DNA from 3 places in the Ensifer sp. R1-3 genome. Region 1 is predicted to be linked to each of the others. Evidence: predicted binding sites of a transcription regulator. Region 1 holds the regulator's gene; each other region holds the start of a gene.
The links. Region 1 encodes LexA, which represses DNA repair genes until DNA is damaged. Its sites were predicted from a motif close to TGTTCNNNNTGTGTTCNG; they were not measured.

Region 1 (5,337 bases):
CAACAGAGGAATATGCTATGAAAACGAGTTTCAATGATCAACTCGACATCACCCGGCGCGACTTGATGAAGGGCGGCATGGGTGCGGCATCGCTGGCAGCGGTGAGCGCCGGAGCGGCGGTTCCCGCCGCCGTGACGGCGGCCTCGGTCGCCGTCACGGCCAATGCGGCGCAGGCACAGCAGCACGCCGCATCCGCAACTGTTACGCAACCCGCCACGGGTATCGTGATGTCCCCCGACTATGCAAGAACGGTTGCGCAGATGGCCTACGTCTGGGGCTGGCCGATGGTTAACATGATCAACCGCAGGGCGGCGATCACCCAGGCACCGGAACCGGGCCACCTCAACGGCGTCCTGCCCGCCGCACCGCGGGGCCAGATCGCGATGCTCAACGACTACATTGAGCCGTCGGAAACTTTTGTCACGTGCCCGAACCAGGATGTCGTCTACGGCTTGGGCTTCTTCGCGCTTGATGAAGAGCCGGTCGTGATTCAGGTGCCGGATTTCGGCGACCGTTTCTGGGTCTATGCTTTGTACGACGCACGCACCGACCAGTTCGGTCATCTAGGCAAACCATATGGCTCGAAGCCCGGATTCTACCTGCTCGCCGGTCCGAGGTGGAGCGGCCTGAAACCGGACGGGATCACAGATGTTTTGCGCTGCCCTACCTCGCTCGCCAACGCCATTCCCAGGGTCTTCCAGGACGACACGCCCGAGGACAGGAAAGCGATTCAAGAGGTCATCAACCAGGTCGTCGCTTATCCGCTGAAGGATTTCGACGGAGAGATGAAGACGATCGAATGGGCAAAGGTCCCGGACATTCCCGGACCGGCATCGTCTGGCGAGGAAACCAAATGGGTGGTCCCGGATAAGTTCTTCGATCAGTTCGGCGAGGTTCTCGACACTGTCGATCCGTTGCCGGGCGAGGAGGCTCTCTATGGCCAATTCCGCCTGCTGCTCGATGCAGCGTCCAAGGACCCCGAACTGAAAAAGGTGCTGGTTGCGACCGCGGTCGAGACCGAAGACAAGGTCATCCAGCCGTTCTTCCAGTGGAAGCACAACGGACGTCCGGCCGGGAACGGATGGAACCGTTCGACCAACAATGCGCAGTTCGGCGTCGACTATTTCAACCGGACCGGAACGGCAAAATCGAACATGTTCGACAACCGGCCGAACGAGACGCAATATTTCTACACCGACCACCACGGCGCGGGCGGAGAACTCAGCGGCAGCGGCAGCTATGCGATCACCTTCCCAGCCGGGCAGGAGCCGCCGGTCAACGGGTTCTGGTCATTGACCCTGTACAACGACAAGCATCTCTTCCACGCGAACGACCTCAAACGCTACTCACTCGGCACCAAGAACAAGAACCTAAAGCGCAACTCCGACGGTTCGCTTACCCTCTACGCAGGCGCGAGGTCGCCTGGGGGCGACAAGGAAAACAACTGGCTGCCCGCGCCGGACGGGAAGTTCTCGCTCTACATCCGCGCCTATTGGGGCAAAGAGGCAATTCTCGATGGCTCTTGGCAGCCGCCCACGATCGAGGTGGCTCAATAGCCAGTGCTGAAAGCCGATAGCGGCGTTGTGTGTTCGTGACCTTGCACTCCGCCCTATCTGCCAGCCGGCGGGCACCGACGCGGCTTGCAGTTGTCAGCCTCATCTTTGTATTGCGATGCATTCGGCAAGTGGAATGCACTGGCGCGGTCGGCCGAAAACTCTTATACAATCGTTGACCAGTGGGGTCGTAGCTCAGTTGGGAGAGCGCCGCAATCGCACTGCGGAGGTCGAGGGTTCGACTCCCTTCGGCTCCACCATCCACCAGTCCTCCCTGCCGGCTCGCTGCTTGCCAAAAAAGCTGATTTGAGAGAAAGTTTTAGTCTGACCCGTTCGAGGTCTGGGCAACTCCCGCGAGTGGAGAAAAACATGCCTGTTAAATCTTTGGTGGCAGCCGTAATTTTTTCCCTCTTCGCCCTTTCGGGGTGCGCCAGCACAGGCTCGACCAACACGACCTACACCCAGTGGTACGGGCCTTATCCCGAGCCTGAATTCGACGTTCTTACGCCGGGCGGACTGCGCCTTGCCTATTAGCATCGCATAGGCCTGCGCCGCCCGCCGTAAGCCCAAAACATGCGAGAGCGTATCGGCCCCTGCCCCGAATTCCGAGCGATCGCCATCGACACGCCGGATCGCGGGGCGGATCGGCATTCAACAGCAAGCGAAATTCACGGAATTTTAGGCACTTGCGGAACACATATGGAACAGATAGGTTCTGTTCTTGATTTGTTTCGCGATTCTGGAGTGACGCCATGCTGACCCGCAAGCAACAGGAATTGCTTCTGTTCATTCACGAACGAATGAAGGAATCCGGGGTCCCGCCGTCCTTCGACGAGATGAAGGACGCCTTGGACCTTGCGTCCAAATCGGGCATCCACCGTTTGATCACCGCACTCGAGGAGCGTGGGTTCATTCGCCGGCTACCTAATCGCGCCCGGGCCCTCGAAGTCATCAAGCTGCCGGAGGCCTATGCGGGCGCTTCGCAGGTCCGCCGCGGCTTTTCGCCGAGCGTGATCGAAGGCAGTCTGGGCAAGCCTGTTGCGCCGCCCCCCGCACCGAAACCGGCGCCGCCGGCCGAGGCCGCATCGGTCGCCGTTCCGGTCATGGGCCGCATTGCCGCCGGTGTGCCGATTTCGGCAATCCAGAACAATATGCACGATATTTCCGTACCGGTCGAAATGATCGGCAGCGGCGAGCACTACGCTCTCGAGATCAAGGGCGATTCGATGATCGAGGCCGGCATCCTCGATGGCGATACGGTGATCATCCGGAACGGAAGCACCGCCAGCCCCGGGGATATCGTCGTCGCGCTGATCGACGACGAGGAAGCGACCCTGAAGCGATTCCGTCGCAAGGGCGCCTCTATTGCGCTGGAGGCCGCCAATCCGGCTTACGAAACACGCATATTCGGTCCGGACCGGGTCAAGATCCAAGGGAGGCTCGTCGGCCTCATCCGGCGGTATCATTAGAGCTTCCTGACCAGGTGCGCAGCCGCTTCCTACGAAAGTACGCAGTTTCAAAGCGCTTACGTGGGAGTATTGCGCCTTGGGACGCTATGGCCACGCCCGGTCCACAGAACGGAAGACACATTTATACAGAATAAAAAAGTCCCTATTCCAAATGTACCCTCTTGCGGATTGCGGTCAATCATTCTAAATCCGCGCCACGATTTGAAAACGCAAATCGTAGAGGCCTCGTGGCGGAGTGGTGACGCAGAGGACTGCAAATCCTTGTACGCCGGTTCAATTCCGGCCGAGGCCTCCAAAAGCCACACCTGATCAGCTTTGTTACCGACAAACTTCCCCTCGTCAGACGAGGGCGAAATCCGCATTCGCAAAGACGAAGTTGGCAGCGCTGAGGTCGGCAGCGTGGATGCCGATCAGAGTGACCTGATCGACCGTGCCATTCAGCTGCAGGACAGCGTTCCCGTCAGCATCGTCGCCGATGTTGGACAAAAAATCGGCGAAGTCGTCGTAGCCATAGCCGGCGATTTGGATGATGTCCTTGTCCAATTCGAAGTCGAAGATCTCATCCCGCCCACTGTTCCGCGCAAACAGGAACTGATCGGCACCGGTCTCGACCGCGAAGGCTGCGGTAAGTCGGCCATCGCCCCAGAGCTGATCGTTACCGGCGCCGCCAATCAAGAGGTCGTCCCCACCCGCGGTGTCCACGCCGACCTCTGCATCGCCATACAGGACATCATCGCCTTTGCCTCCGTCGAGCAGGTCGTTGCCGCCACTGCCGCCACGTGAGAAAAGAACATCTCCAACAAGAAAGTCGTTGCCAGAACCACCATAGAGGTGGTCGTCGCCGCCGATGCCGGATTCCACGACGCCCTGGTCGAGGCCATCTCCGTAGAGTTTGTCATGGCCCTCTCCGCCCTGGAGCCGATCGTTCCCGCCAATGAAAAAATCGCCGAGGGAGAAAGCGTCGCCCGAGAGAATATCGTCTCCGGCGCCGCCGTCGAGCCAGTCGTCGCCACCACGTCCTCTGAGGCAATTGTAGCCATCGCCGTAGAGTGTATCGTTGCCTTTGCCGCCCGAGAGACGATCGTCCCCTCCGGCGACGATCGCGGAGTCACTCACATCGATCGAGAAGGCATCGCCGTACAGCGTGTCGTCGCCGGCGCCGCCGTCGAGCTGGTCGTCGCCACCACGCCCCTGATCGGAGATCGCCCAAGCGTCGCCGAAGAGCGTGTCGTCGCCTCCGTGCCCGTCAAGGCTGTCGCGGCCACCCTGCCCCGAAGACAGGAAGCCGCCGATTTCGAAGACTCCCAGGCTATTGTCGGTCGTGAATGGGTCTCCGAAGACAATGTCCGGATCGTTCGTGCCGAAGATGTGGTTGTCGAGCCCGAGCCAAGGGGCGATGCCACCGATCAGATGCGCCATTTTTCTCTCCACAGTGCTGCAAAGCAGGTGATGCTCGTCTTGGGGACCCGGACGGCCTTGGGGGCGTCGACCTCGTCCGGCCTCGTCGGAGTGACGAGCGGGCTAACGCTTTGAAAATACGCACTTCCGCACGGAAAACCGTCCACACTTTTCCTGAAAGTGCTCTAATGTTGCCGAACGCGATGTTCCTGTCCATTGACCACTTCGGATTAACTACAGGTTGTACTTTCCGGTGAAGTTCCGCGTCCGGATGCTGAAAGACGGAAGAGGTTGCCCACGCTCCGGACGACGTCCACGAAGAGCAGAACCCGGAGGACCATGTGGTCTCGTGATCGGCGATTGTGCTATAGCGTCCCGTCGGCCGGCCTCATCGGGAGGGCGGCACTCGAAGCGCGATGTGATGGATATTCCTTGGGGCTACATTCAGCGCCACTTCGATTGGCTCGGGCATGTGGTCGAGGGCGTCTGTATTGCAGCAGTCGTCGCCTTGCTGTTCATGGTGATTGCGCCGAGAAGGTTGGCGCTGATCATCGGCCTCGCCTTCGCCATCGGACACTTTCACGGCCGCGAAAAACGTGATTTCGAGATCAGCGCAAAGCTGCCGCCACCTCACCTAGAGGGTTATGAAATGTGGAAGTGGAGTTGGGATCAGGCGACCGACTTCTGGCCGGTCGCTTTGGTCCTCGCCTGCGTCATTGTGGCCCTCCTGCCCAAACGGCGTCGAAGGCCGGGCAGTTCCGACGACTGAAATGCGCTGCATCCGCATGCTGGTGGACTCTTCGCGAGGTCCACCTCTCAGGACTTGCCGGACGAGTTCGGCTTGCTCCGCCATCGGGCCCACCATACGGCCAGCTTGCGCCGCCGTCGGCGCATCGAGGGAATGTCGTGCGAAAGCA
Region 2 (5,337 bases), 620 kb from region 1:
CGGACCCGGAGCGTCCGGCTCTCCGGGTCGAGGCGGTTGTCTATCGCGTGAACGACGCCCTGAAGCGCGCGTCCCGGCTGTGCGATCGCGCTCGCGGTCACCGGCTGATCGACGGAGATCTTGCCGGCGAAGCGCTCGGGCACCCAGAAATCGACAAGGATCTGCGACCGGTCGTCCACGACGGCAATCGGCGTCGAGGTCGTGACGTAATCTCCTATATTGACGGTGATGATCCCGACCACCCCCTTGGAGGGCGCCACGATATCGCGACGCTTCAGGTCGAGCTCGGCCGTTTTCAGCGCCAGTTCGGCCGCCTGCAGCGCGATTTCGGAGTCACGCACCTCGACGACGGTCACTGCGCGCGCGGTGCTGAGATTGCGGTAGCGCTCGACCTTCTCCCGGGCACTGTCGCGCGTCAGCCGCGCCTGCTCGGCAGCGATCATCTGGTCGTCGCTGTCGAGGCGCGCGATGACCTGGCCTTCCGTGATCCTGTCGCCCGACTTCACCAGTATTTCGGTGAGATTTCCCGTTGCGGTCGGCGTCACGGTAACCGAGCGGATCGCTTCGCCGTTGCCGATCGCGTTCAGCCTGTCGTTGACGACGGCGCGCTCGGCCGGCTTGACGACGACCAGGGGTGCTTCCGCGAAGCCGCTTCGTCGACCCTGCCCGCGCTCGCTATCGCCCGAACCGCCCCTTGCCCCTTCGCCGCCCTGCGGTCCCGACAAGGCATCGATCAACGGTTGCGAAACCCCGATCGCGGCCAAGGTCTCACCCGCTCCGGGCGCAAGACGCACCCACGCGGCGCCCCCGACGGCGAGGACGACGACGCTGATCGCGAGCTGATTCCAAAAGCGCATTCATGTCTCCAAAAGAAAAGCTCTCCAAAAGAAAAGCGCGCTCCAACGAGGCGCGCACCCGATGGAACGTTCCGATTTGCGCTGATTATCGTTGTTTGCAGACGTCCGGGCAATCTCGGAATGGCATCATTACGCAATTGTAACAAAAGCGATTTTGGTGGCGGCATGATGGCGCTTGCGCCCGTCCTGAAACGCACACGCCGGCGGTGAGGCGGCGGCATGTTTACAGCTTGCGTGGCTCGGTTATTCTGTTCGTCGCCGGCGGCTGTTTCGGGCCGGCTCTCGACACGAAGGGAGACGGCAATGTGCGATGCATGCGTCATCGAATCGGTCAAGCAGCGGATGGTGTCGCGGCGCGGTTTGCTCCGTGCGGCCGCGGTCGGTACGGCAGGCATTGCCGCCGCCGGCATGGGAATCGTACCTCCGGCGCTTGCCGCCGGCCACGGCAGCGTCACCGATCTCACCCATGAACTTCATGAGGAGTTTCCGACCTTCTTCGGCCAGCAGCAATTCTTCCGGGAGCAGAAGTTCAAATATGCCGAACACAAGTTCAACCTGTTCGAACTTCGGGTGAACGAGCACACCGGTACTCATGTCGACGCGCCGCTGCACTTCTCCGCCGACGGCCTTTCGGTGGCGGAGCTGCCCCTCGACAAGCTGATCGTGCCGCTCTGCGTCGTCGACATCCGCGAGAAGGCGGCCGCCGATCCGGATGCGCAGCTGACGCCGGACGACATCAAAGCGTGGATCGCCGCCAACGGGGACATTCCCGAGAACGCCTGCGTCGCCATGCTGTCGGGCTGGTCGGATCATCTCGGCAGCGACAAGTTCCGCAATGCCGACACGGCTGGAAAGATGCATTTCCCCGGCTTTCACGTCGAAGCAGCCAAGTTCCTGATCGAGGACACGAGGGCAGCCGGCATTGCCGTCGATACGCTCTCGCTCGACCACGGCATCTCACCCGATTTCGCCGCCCACTACGCCTGGCTGCCGGAAGGCCGCTGGGGGCTCGAGGCGGCCGCCAATCTCGACAAGCTGCCGGCGAAGGGCGCGACGCTGGTCCTCGGCGCGCCCAAGCACCGCGGCGGCACCGGCGGCCCGGCCCGCGTCTTCGCTCTCGTTTGAAACGCATGGAGCAAGCATGAGCACTGTTGCGCCGCCATCCGGTCCCGAATCCGACCCACGCGTCAAGGCCGTCTTCGACGACATCCGCGCGACCCGGAAATCGGACTTCATCAACAATATGTGGCTCTGGCTCGCCTTCGACCCCGGCCTGCTGGAGCGGACCTGGGCGGAGGTCAAGGCGGTGATGGCGACGCCTTCGCCGCTCGACCCACTGGTGAAGGAGATGCTCTATATCGCCGTTTCCGTGACCAATGGCTGCGGCTACTGCATTCATTCCCATACCGCCGCCGCCAGGGCCAAGGGAATGACGGACGCCGAGCACGCGGATCTCCTGCGCGTCATTTCGCTTGCCGCCAAGACCAACCAGCTCGCGACGGCCCTGCAGGTGCCGGTCGATCCGGTGTTCGACGCGTCCGGCAGAACATAAAAACTCGGCATGCCGGCCTGAAAACACCAGTCTTTCCACAGGCATGCCCGGGTGGGCGAAGGTTCCGGAATAAAAGAAGAACATCCTTTCTGGCCTTTCGGTCCCGAATCACTACATTGGGCCGCATGACCAAAGGTTTTGACGATATTCCCTTTTTCGACGAGGAGCCCGCGCCGCGGAAACCCGCGGCCGCCGGCGGCGGCATCGCCGCGCGCGCCATGGCCGCCCGCGACAAGGCCCAGCGACCGGACTATGTCTCCGGGCTCAATCCGGAGCAACGGGAGGCAGTCGAGGCGCTGGAAGGTCCGGTACTCGTGCTCGCCGGCGCCGGCACCGGCAAGACGCGCGTTCTGACGACGCGGATCGCCCATATCCTTTCGACCGGCCGCGCCTATCCCTCGCAGATCCTCGCCGTCACCTTCACCAACAAGGCGGCGCGGGAAATGAAGGAGCGCATCGGCGTGCTCGTCGGCCACGCCGTCGAAGGCATGCCCTGGCTCGGCACCTTCCACTCGATCGGGGTCAAGCTCCTCCGCCGCCATGCCGAGCTGGTGGGCCTGCGGTCCGACTTCACCATCCTCGACACCGACGACGTCGTTCGCCTCATCAAGCAGCTCATCCAGGCGGAGGGCCTCGACGACAAGCGCTGGCCGGCCAAGCAGTTCGCCGGCATGATCGACACCTGGAAGAACAAGGGCCTGGACCCGTCGCAAATCCCGGAAGGCGATGCCCGCGCCTTTGCCAACGGCAAGGGCCGCGAGCTCTATGCCGCCTACCAGAACCGGCTGCTGACCCTGAATGCCTGCGATTTCGGCGACCTGCTGCTGCATCCGATCCGCATGTTCCGCGCCAATCCGGACGTGCTGAAGGAGTATCACGCCAAGTTCCGTTACATCCTCGTCGACGAGTACCAGGACACCAACACGGCGCAATATATGTGGCTGAGGCTGCTGGCCCAGCAGACGCAAGCGTCGCGAAATCGCCCCTCATCCGGCCTGCCGGCCACCTTCTCCCCGTCCGACGGGGAGAAGGGACAAGCGGCGCGTTCGCAATCCCCCCTCTCCCCGTCAGAACGGGGAGAGGGCCGGGGTGAGGGGCAACCCACCGTCAACATCTGCTGCGTCGGCGACGACGACCAGTCGATCTACGGCTGGCGCGGCGCCGAGGTGGACAACATTCTCCGCTTCGAGAAGGATTTCCCCGGCGCCAAGGTCATCAAGCTGGAGCGCAACTACCGCTCGACCGAGCATATCCTCGGCGCGGCGGCGCATCTGATTGCCCATAACGAGGGCCGGCTCGGCAAGACGCTCTTTACCGAGCGCACGAATCCCGACGACGAGAAGGTGCATGTTCATGCCGCCTGGGACTCCGAGGAGGAGGCTCGCGCGATCGGCGAAGAGATCGAGCAGCTCCAGCGCAAGAAGCACAATCTGAACGACATATCGATCCTCGTGCGCGCCTCTTTCCAGATGCGCGAATTCGAAGACCGCTTCGTCACGCTCGGCCTCAACTATCGCGTCATCGGCGGCCCTCGCTTCTATGAGCGGCTCGAAATCCGCGATGCCATGGCCTATTTCCGCCTCGTCTGCCAGCCCGCCGACGACCTCGCCTTCGAGCGGATCGTCAACACGCCGAAGCGCGGCCTCGGCGAGACGACCGTCCGAACCCTGCACGACTATGCCCGGGCCCGCGACATCCCGATGCTGGCCGCGGCAAGCGACATCGTCGAGACGGACGAATTGAAGCCGAAGGCTCGCAAGGGCCTCTTCGACGTCGTCGCCGATTTCCACCGCTGGCAGACATTGCTCGAAACGACGCCGCACACCGAACTTGCAGAGCAGATCCTCGACGAGAGCGGCTATACCGCCATGTGGCAGGCCGACAAATCGGCGGAAGCGCCCGGGCGCCTCGAAAACCTGAAGGAGCTCATTCGTTCGATGGAAGCCTTCGAGTCCATGCGCGGCTTTCTCGAGCACGTCGCGCTGGTGATGGACGCCGAGCAGAACGAGAATATGGACGCCGTCTCCATCATGACGCTGCATTCGGCCAAGGGGCTGGAATTCGACACCGTCTTCCTGCCGGGGTGGGAGGAAGGGCTCTTCCCGCATCAGCGCGCCCTGGATGAGGGCGGCCGCGCAGGTCTGGAGGAGGAGCGCCGCCTCGCCTATGTCGGCATCACCCGGGCCAAGCGCCGCTGTCATATCTGGTTCGTTTCGAACCGCCGCATCCACGGCCTCTGGCAATCGACGCTTCCCTCGCGCTTCCTCGACGAGTTGCCGATCGCTCATGTGGAAGTGGCCGAACAGGAGGTCTCCTATGGCGGTTACGGTCGCGGCGGTTACGGCCAGTCGCGCTTCGACAAGGCCGATCCCTTCGAGAACAATTACCAGACGCCCGGCTGGAAACGCGCCCAGCAGCACCGGTCGGAGGCCACCCGAGACAATTGGGGCACCCGCTCCGGCCACGCCATCGAACGCATCGGTTACGGCGAATCGGGCCCCCGCACCCGCACCATCGAAGGCGAGCTCGTCGCCAAGTCGACGAGCGCCGAGCCCTCCCGCTTCAATGTCGGCGACCGGGTCTTCCACATCAAGTTCGGCAACGGCAACATCGCGGCGATCGAGGGCAACAAGCTGACGATCGATTTCGACCGCGCCGGGCAGAAGCGCGTGCTGGATGGGTTCGTAGAACGGGTGTGAGCACTTCCGGGAAAACCGTGCAGCGGTTTTCCGCTCTACCTTGTCGGCCTCAAAACATCTTTCGGTACATAACGAAGCCCGACTTCTCGGCCACCTTGTCGTAGAGCTGCATCGCCGTGTCGTTGGTCTCGTGGGTCAGCCAATAGACACGCGGCGACCCCACGCGTTTCGCCGCTTCGTAGACTCCGTTGATGAGCGCCCGGCCGACTCCCTTGCCGCGGGCGGCCTC
Region 3 (5,337 bases), on a different replicon from region 1:
GGGGGACGAGCGGAACGTCTTGCTGACCCTTGCTCGCATGTGGCGTACATCGGCCACCGGTGACTTCATCACAAAGGATGCTGCAGCCACATGGGCGGCAAACCAGATGCCCGACCAGGAGGCTGGCACGCTGATCCATGCGCGTGAGGCCTATCTGGGCAAGGTCAGGGACGACTGGGGAAATAGGCAGTCTGCTTCCGAGCGGACAGCAACATTTCTGCGCCAGCGGGTATTAGAACTCCTATGAGCTTGGGTCGGAAGCTGCCAAGAAGCTTCTTCCGCTTTATGGTATCAGGGTGTCGGAATCTCGTTTAGCCGGCCGTCTTCAAGACGGACAAGCTATGGAGAGCAGCATGACTATTACCATTACCGCCTTTGAGCGGTCGCCCGATGGCGGCCAGGGCATGGCGCGTGACATGCGCGTTCGCTGGGCGCTCGAAGAAGTGGGCCAGCCCTACGGCGTTCGCCTTCTTTCGTTCAAGGCGATGAAGGAACCCGCGCATCTCGCGCTCCATCCTTTCGGGCAGATTCCTACCTATCAAGAAGGCGATCTCGCTTTGTTCGAGTCAGGGGCCATCGTGTTCCATATCGCGGAGCGCCATGCGGGCCTGCTGCCGGACGATCCGAATGCCCGGTCGCGCGCGATCACGTGGATGTTCGCCGCGCTCAACACCGTGGAGCCGCCGATCGTTGATCGCGAGGTCGCCGAGTTCCTGGAAGACGAGACCTGGTATGAGCAGCGCCTGCCCTTCATCGACGAACGCATCCGCAAGCGGCTGGGCGAACTTTCCGGCCGACTTGGCAACGCCGACTGGCTCGACGGGGCGTTCAGCGCCGGTGACCTCCTAATGGTGACGGTGCTGCGCAGATTGGAGGGCTCGGGCATACTTGAGGAATATCCGAACCTCTCGGCCTATGTGGCCCGCGGCAAAGCGCGGCCCGCATACAAGCGCGCTTTCGTCGCTCAACTGGCGGTTTTCACCGCCGCACCGACCGCCTGACGAAAGTCCGCGCTTGCCCAGTGCCTTACGCGGCGTGCTTGCAGCCGTGCGCCTGGAGCTTGACGGTTGGCCAAGCGGCGTCGGCCGATTACTTACAAGCGGTACTGCGGGCTAGTCCCCGGGGAAACTTTCTTCACTGCCCTGCAGACCACGGGTCCGGTGGCGCAGACTGGTGAAGTAATCCGCGTGGGCAGGGACGGTCCGTGCCGACGAGGCTCCGGCGCCTGCGCAGTACGAGGCGTTCTTGGTCTCGATGTATCAATTCCCGGATATACTCACTGCTAGTCCCACAGTCTCGTCCGGCGACTTGCTCATCTGCGAGGCTCTTTAGCTGGTCCGGCAGGGAAATGTTTATCGTGCCCATGCGACAAGACCATAGGGTTTGGCAGGAATTGGCAAGAACTCGCGAGCACAACGCGGCAAATGCGCATGCGAACGCCCCACTTTCCAACGGCCGCTCGGGCTTGTATGTTCCCCCTCCGTTCTTAAGGCCGCGGCCGGACATCAAAGAGCTTATCGAGGTACGTGAATGGCGACGGCGACCCATCTGGAGAAACTGAACGAGAGACAGCGCTGCGCAGTCGAATATGGCATCGGAGCAGAAGAAGGCGCCCAAGCAGGCCCGCTGTTGATCATCGCAGGAGCGGGCTCCGGGAAGACCAACACCTTGGCCCATCGCGTTGCTCACCTGATCGTCAACGGGGCCGACCCCCGCCGCATTCTCCTGATGACCTTCTCGCGGAGGGCCGCGGCTGAGATGTCGCGCCGCGTCGAGCGTATCTGCGCACAGGTGCTCGGCCGCAGTTCCGGAATGATGACGGACGCCCTTTCATGGGCGGGGACCTTTCACGGTATCGGCGCACGGTTGCTGAGAATCTATGCCGAACAGATCGGACTGAATGCGGAGTTCACCATTCACGACCGCGAGGATAGCGCCGACTTGATCAACCTGATACGCCACGAACTCGGCTTCTCGAAGACGGAAAGTCGGTTTCCGACCAAGGGCACCTGTCTGGCGATCTATTCGCGGACAGTGAACGCGGAAATGCGACTGAATGAAGTGCTCCGCACTTGGTACCCGTGGGTAGCTGGCTGGGAACAACAGTTGCAGGAGCTGTTTGCCGGCTATGTCGAGGCCAAGCAGGCGCAGAACGTCCTCGACTACGATGACCTGCTTCTCTATTGGGCGCAGATGGTCAGCGATGCCTCCCTCGCCGACGATATCGGCAACCGGTTCGACTATGTCCTCGTCGATGAATATCAGGATACCAACAAGCTCCAATCTTCGGTGCTGCTGGCCCTGAAGCCCGACGGGCGCGGCTTGACGGTCGTCGGCGACGACGCGCAATCAATCTACTCGTTCCGCGCGGCGACGGTCCGCAACATTCTCGACTTTCCGAAGCAATTCGCGCCGGCGGCCGAGATCGTCACGCTCGACCGCAACTACCGCTCGACCCAGCCGATCCTCGCAGCCGCCAACGGGGTTATCGACCTGGCGCGGGAACGCTTCACCAAGAACCTCTGGACGGACCGCGAGTCGGCTGAACGTCCCAAGCTGCTGACGGTGAAGGACGAGGCCGATCAGGCGAACTGCATCGTCGAGCAGGTGCTTGCCAATCGTGAATCCGGGATGCTCCTGAAACAGCAGGCCGTCCTGTTCCGCACCTCGAGCCACAGCGGCCCCCTTGAGGTGGAGCTGACCCGCCGCAACATCCCCTTCGTAAAGTTCGGAGGCCTGAAGTTCCTCGACAGCGCCCACGTGAAGGACATGCTGGCCGTGCTGCGCTTTGCACAGAACCCACGTGACCGCGTCGCGGGCTTCCGGCTCCTGCAGATGCTGCCGGGAGTCGGCCCGCAGACCGCGGGCAAGATCCTGGACACGATTGCGGCCGATCCCGAGCCGTTGATGGCGCTTGGCGAAGTCCCAGCTCCGCCGAGGAGCGGCACGGACTGGATGTCCTTGGTCGAGTTGCTGCAGGCCCTGCGCAAACCCGGTTCCGCATGGCCGACGGAAATAGAGATGGCACGGATGTGGTACGAACCGCATCTCGAGCGAATACACGAGGATGCCGAAACGCGCCGGGCCGACCTCGTGCAACTCGAGCAGATCGCCGCAGGCTATCCGAGCCGCGAGCGCTTCCTCACGGAGTTGACGCTCGATCCGCCGGACGCGACGAGCGACCAGGCTGGCGTGCCTTTACTCGACGAAGACTATCTTATCCTTTCGACCATCCATTCGGCCAAGGGGCAGGAATGGCGCTCCGTCTTCATGCTCAACGTGATCGACGGTTGCATTCCGTCAGACCTGGCGACAGGCACCAGCCACGAACTGGAGGAGGAGCGGCGACTTCTCTATGTTGGTATGACACGCGCCAAGGACCAACTGACGCTGATGGTGCCGCAACGCTTCTTCACCGGCGGTCAGCACGCGCAGGGTGACCGCCATGTCTACGCAAGCCGCACACGCTTCATCCCCGCGACATTGCTTCAGTTCTTCGAGAGTGCAAACTGGCCAGTCGCCAGCCCCAATGTTTCCGAGCGTAGCGCAAAGCAGATCCGCATCGATGTCGCAGCCCGGATGCGCACCATGTGGCGGTAGAGTTCAGCAATGCGTGGTTGGTGCAGTGGCTGTCCTCTGACGGCGCTTCGAAGGGGGTGCCCGTTAGAGCTAGAGCGGGATGCATTTAGGCGGAATCGGAAAGGGGATTCCTTTTTCTGCGCAAATCAGATTCACCATTCAGGCCGGTGAAGGAGGCCGGCCTTTATGGCGAGACCTTTTTCGAATGATCTTCGGGAACGCGTTGTCGATGCGGTGACGGGCGAGGGCCTATCGTGCCGGGCAGCGGCCAAGCGCTTCGGCATCGGCATCAGCACCGCGATCGATTGGGTGCGGCGGTTTCGCGAGACGGGCAGCGCCGCACCCGGCCAGATGGGTGGGCACAAGCCCCGCAAGCTTTCCGGTCCGCACCGGGCTTGGCTGCTTTGCCGCTGCCGCGAGCGCGACTTCACGCTGCACGGACTTGTCGCCGAGTTGAGCGAGCGCGGCCTGAAGGTGGATTATCGCGCCGTCTGGACCTTCGTGCACGGAAGAGGGGTTGAGTTATAAAAAAAGACGCTGGTCGCCAGCGAACGGGAGCGGCCCGACGTCGCCCGCCACCGGGCACGATGGCTGAAGCACTGCCCCGGAATTGATCCCGCCCGCCTCGTTTTCATCGATGAGACCTGGACGAAGACGAACATGGCGCCGCTGCGGGGCTGGGCGCCTCGCGGCGAACGACTGGTGGGCTACGCCCCCTTCGGCCATTGGAACACCATGACCTTTGTCGCCGCACTCAGGGCCGACCGCGTCAGCGCTCCCTTTATCCTCGATGGCCCGATCAATGGCGAACGCTTCCGCATCTATGTCCAGCAAGTTCTGGTGCCGGAACTCAAAGCCGGCGACATCGTCATCCTGGACAATCTCGGCTCCCATAAGGGTCAGGAGATCCGCGCCGCCATCCGTAAGGCCGGCGCCCGCCTGTTCTTTCTGCCGAAATATTCCCCCGATCTCAATCCGATCGAAAAGCTCTTCGCCAAAATCAAGCACTGGTTGCGTGAGGCACAGGCCAGATCACGCGACGCAATCCATGACGAACTGCGCCACATTCTCCAAGCCGTCACCCCACAGGAATGCGCAGCCTACTTCAAAGAGGCGGGATATGAACGGGCTTAAATACATACCGCTCTAAGGGGAAATGCTCGGCGGACCGCGCTGACTCCCCGGGATGCATTATCCTTTACACCCGCTATTGCCTACACCGTCAGCCTCGGCAACGGCAACACACAGGGAGGGGCCCGATAGACCGAAACTCCCAATCCGCAATATGTCCTGCTATGGTGGCTGTACCAGCGTCGTCGAGTCGAGTTGGTGCGTTTGAAGGTAAGCGCCGATCATACTGCGGCAAGCACAGGGCGAGGTTGATAAGTGCCAGGGATTGTGTTGGTCTGTCTGCTTTCCGCCGCACTCATCATCGTAACGAGCGCCACTCATTTTGAAATCATGACCGGCGTAGCGATCCTGCGTCGACGCAAAGTGCTTTCAAAACGAGCTGAAATGGTCGTTTTCCTCGGGTCAGCCTTTGTGGCTCACCTCTTAGGCGTAGGCCTTTACGCTCTGGCTTTTGCCTGGATGCATTATCATCCTGAGTTCGGTTCACTTGCAGGGCTGGCAGGCTCAAACGCCACAGACTTCTTCTATTTCTCGCTGACCTGTTACAGCACGATGGGATTCGGCGATGTCTACGCGACAGGCGACATGCGAATTCTCGCCGGTCTGGAGGGCCTGAATGGGCTCGTT

Region 2: M1D43_RS02325 (ATP-dependent helicase) is a predicted target of LexA. The motif match lies at 2,475-2,492, and genes of this name have one in related genera.
Region 3: M1D43_RS30645 (ATP-dependent helicase) is a predicted target of LexA. The motif match lies at 1,471-1,488, and genes of this name have one in related genera.

What each region holds. Positions count from the first base shown of each region.
Region 1 is NZ_CP096515.1:1,105,423-1,110,759, reverse strand. It holds gene M1D43_RS05365 (DUF1254 domain-containing protein) at 18-1,556, shown strand; tRNA gene M1D43_RS05360 (tRNA-Ala) at 1,738-1,813, shown strand; gene M1D43_RS05355 (hypothetical protein) at 1,923-2,087, shown strand; gene lexA (transcriptional repressor LexA) at 2,306-3,022, shown strand; tRNA gene M1D43_RS05345 (tRNA-Cys) at 3,244-3,317, shown strand; gene M1D43_RS05340 (calcium-binding protein) at 3,362-4,441, opposite strand; gene M1D43_RS05335 (hypothetical protein) at 4,842-5,189, shown strand; gene M1D43_RS05330 (membrane protein) at 5,237-5,337, opposite strand, start outside.
Region 2 is NZ_CP096515.1:481,564-486,900, reverse strand. It holds gene M1D43_RS02340 (efflux RND transporter periplasmic adaptor subunit) at 1-857, opposite strand, end outside; gene M1D43_RS02335 (cyclase family protein) at 1,161-1,982, shown strand; gene M1D43_RS02330 (carboxymuconolactone decarboxylase family protein) at 1,999-2,409, shown strand; gene M1D43_RS02325 (ATP-dependent helicase) at 2,535-5,108, shown strand; gene M1D43_RS02320 (GNAT family N-acetyltransferase) at 5,158-5,337, opposite strand, start outside.
Region 3 is NZ_CP096517.1:1,191,805-1,197,141, forward strand. It holds gene M1D43_RS30630 (aminoglycoside adenylyltransferase domain-containing protein) at 1-247, shown strand, start outside; gene M1D43_RS30635 (glutathione S-transferase family protein) at 354-1,001, shown strand; partial or broken gene M1D43_RS30640 (ribbon-helix-helix domain-containing protein) at 1,113-1,365, opposite strand; gene M1D43_RS30645 (ATP-dependent helicase) at 1,531-3,600, shown strand; partial or broken gene M1D43_RS30650 (IS630-like element ISRm2011-2 family transposase) at 3,766-4,713, shown strand; gene M1D43_RS30655 (potassium channel family protein) at 4,966-5,337, shown strand, end outside.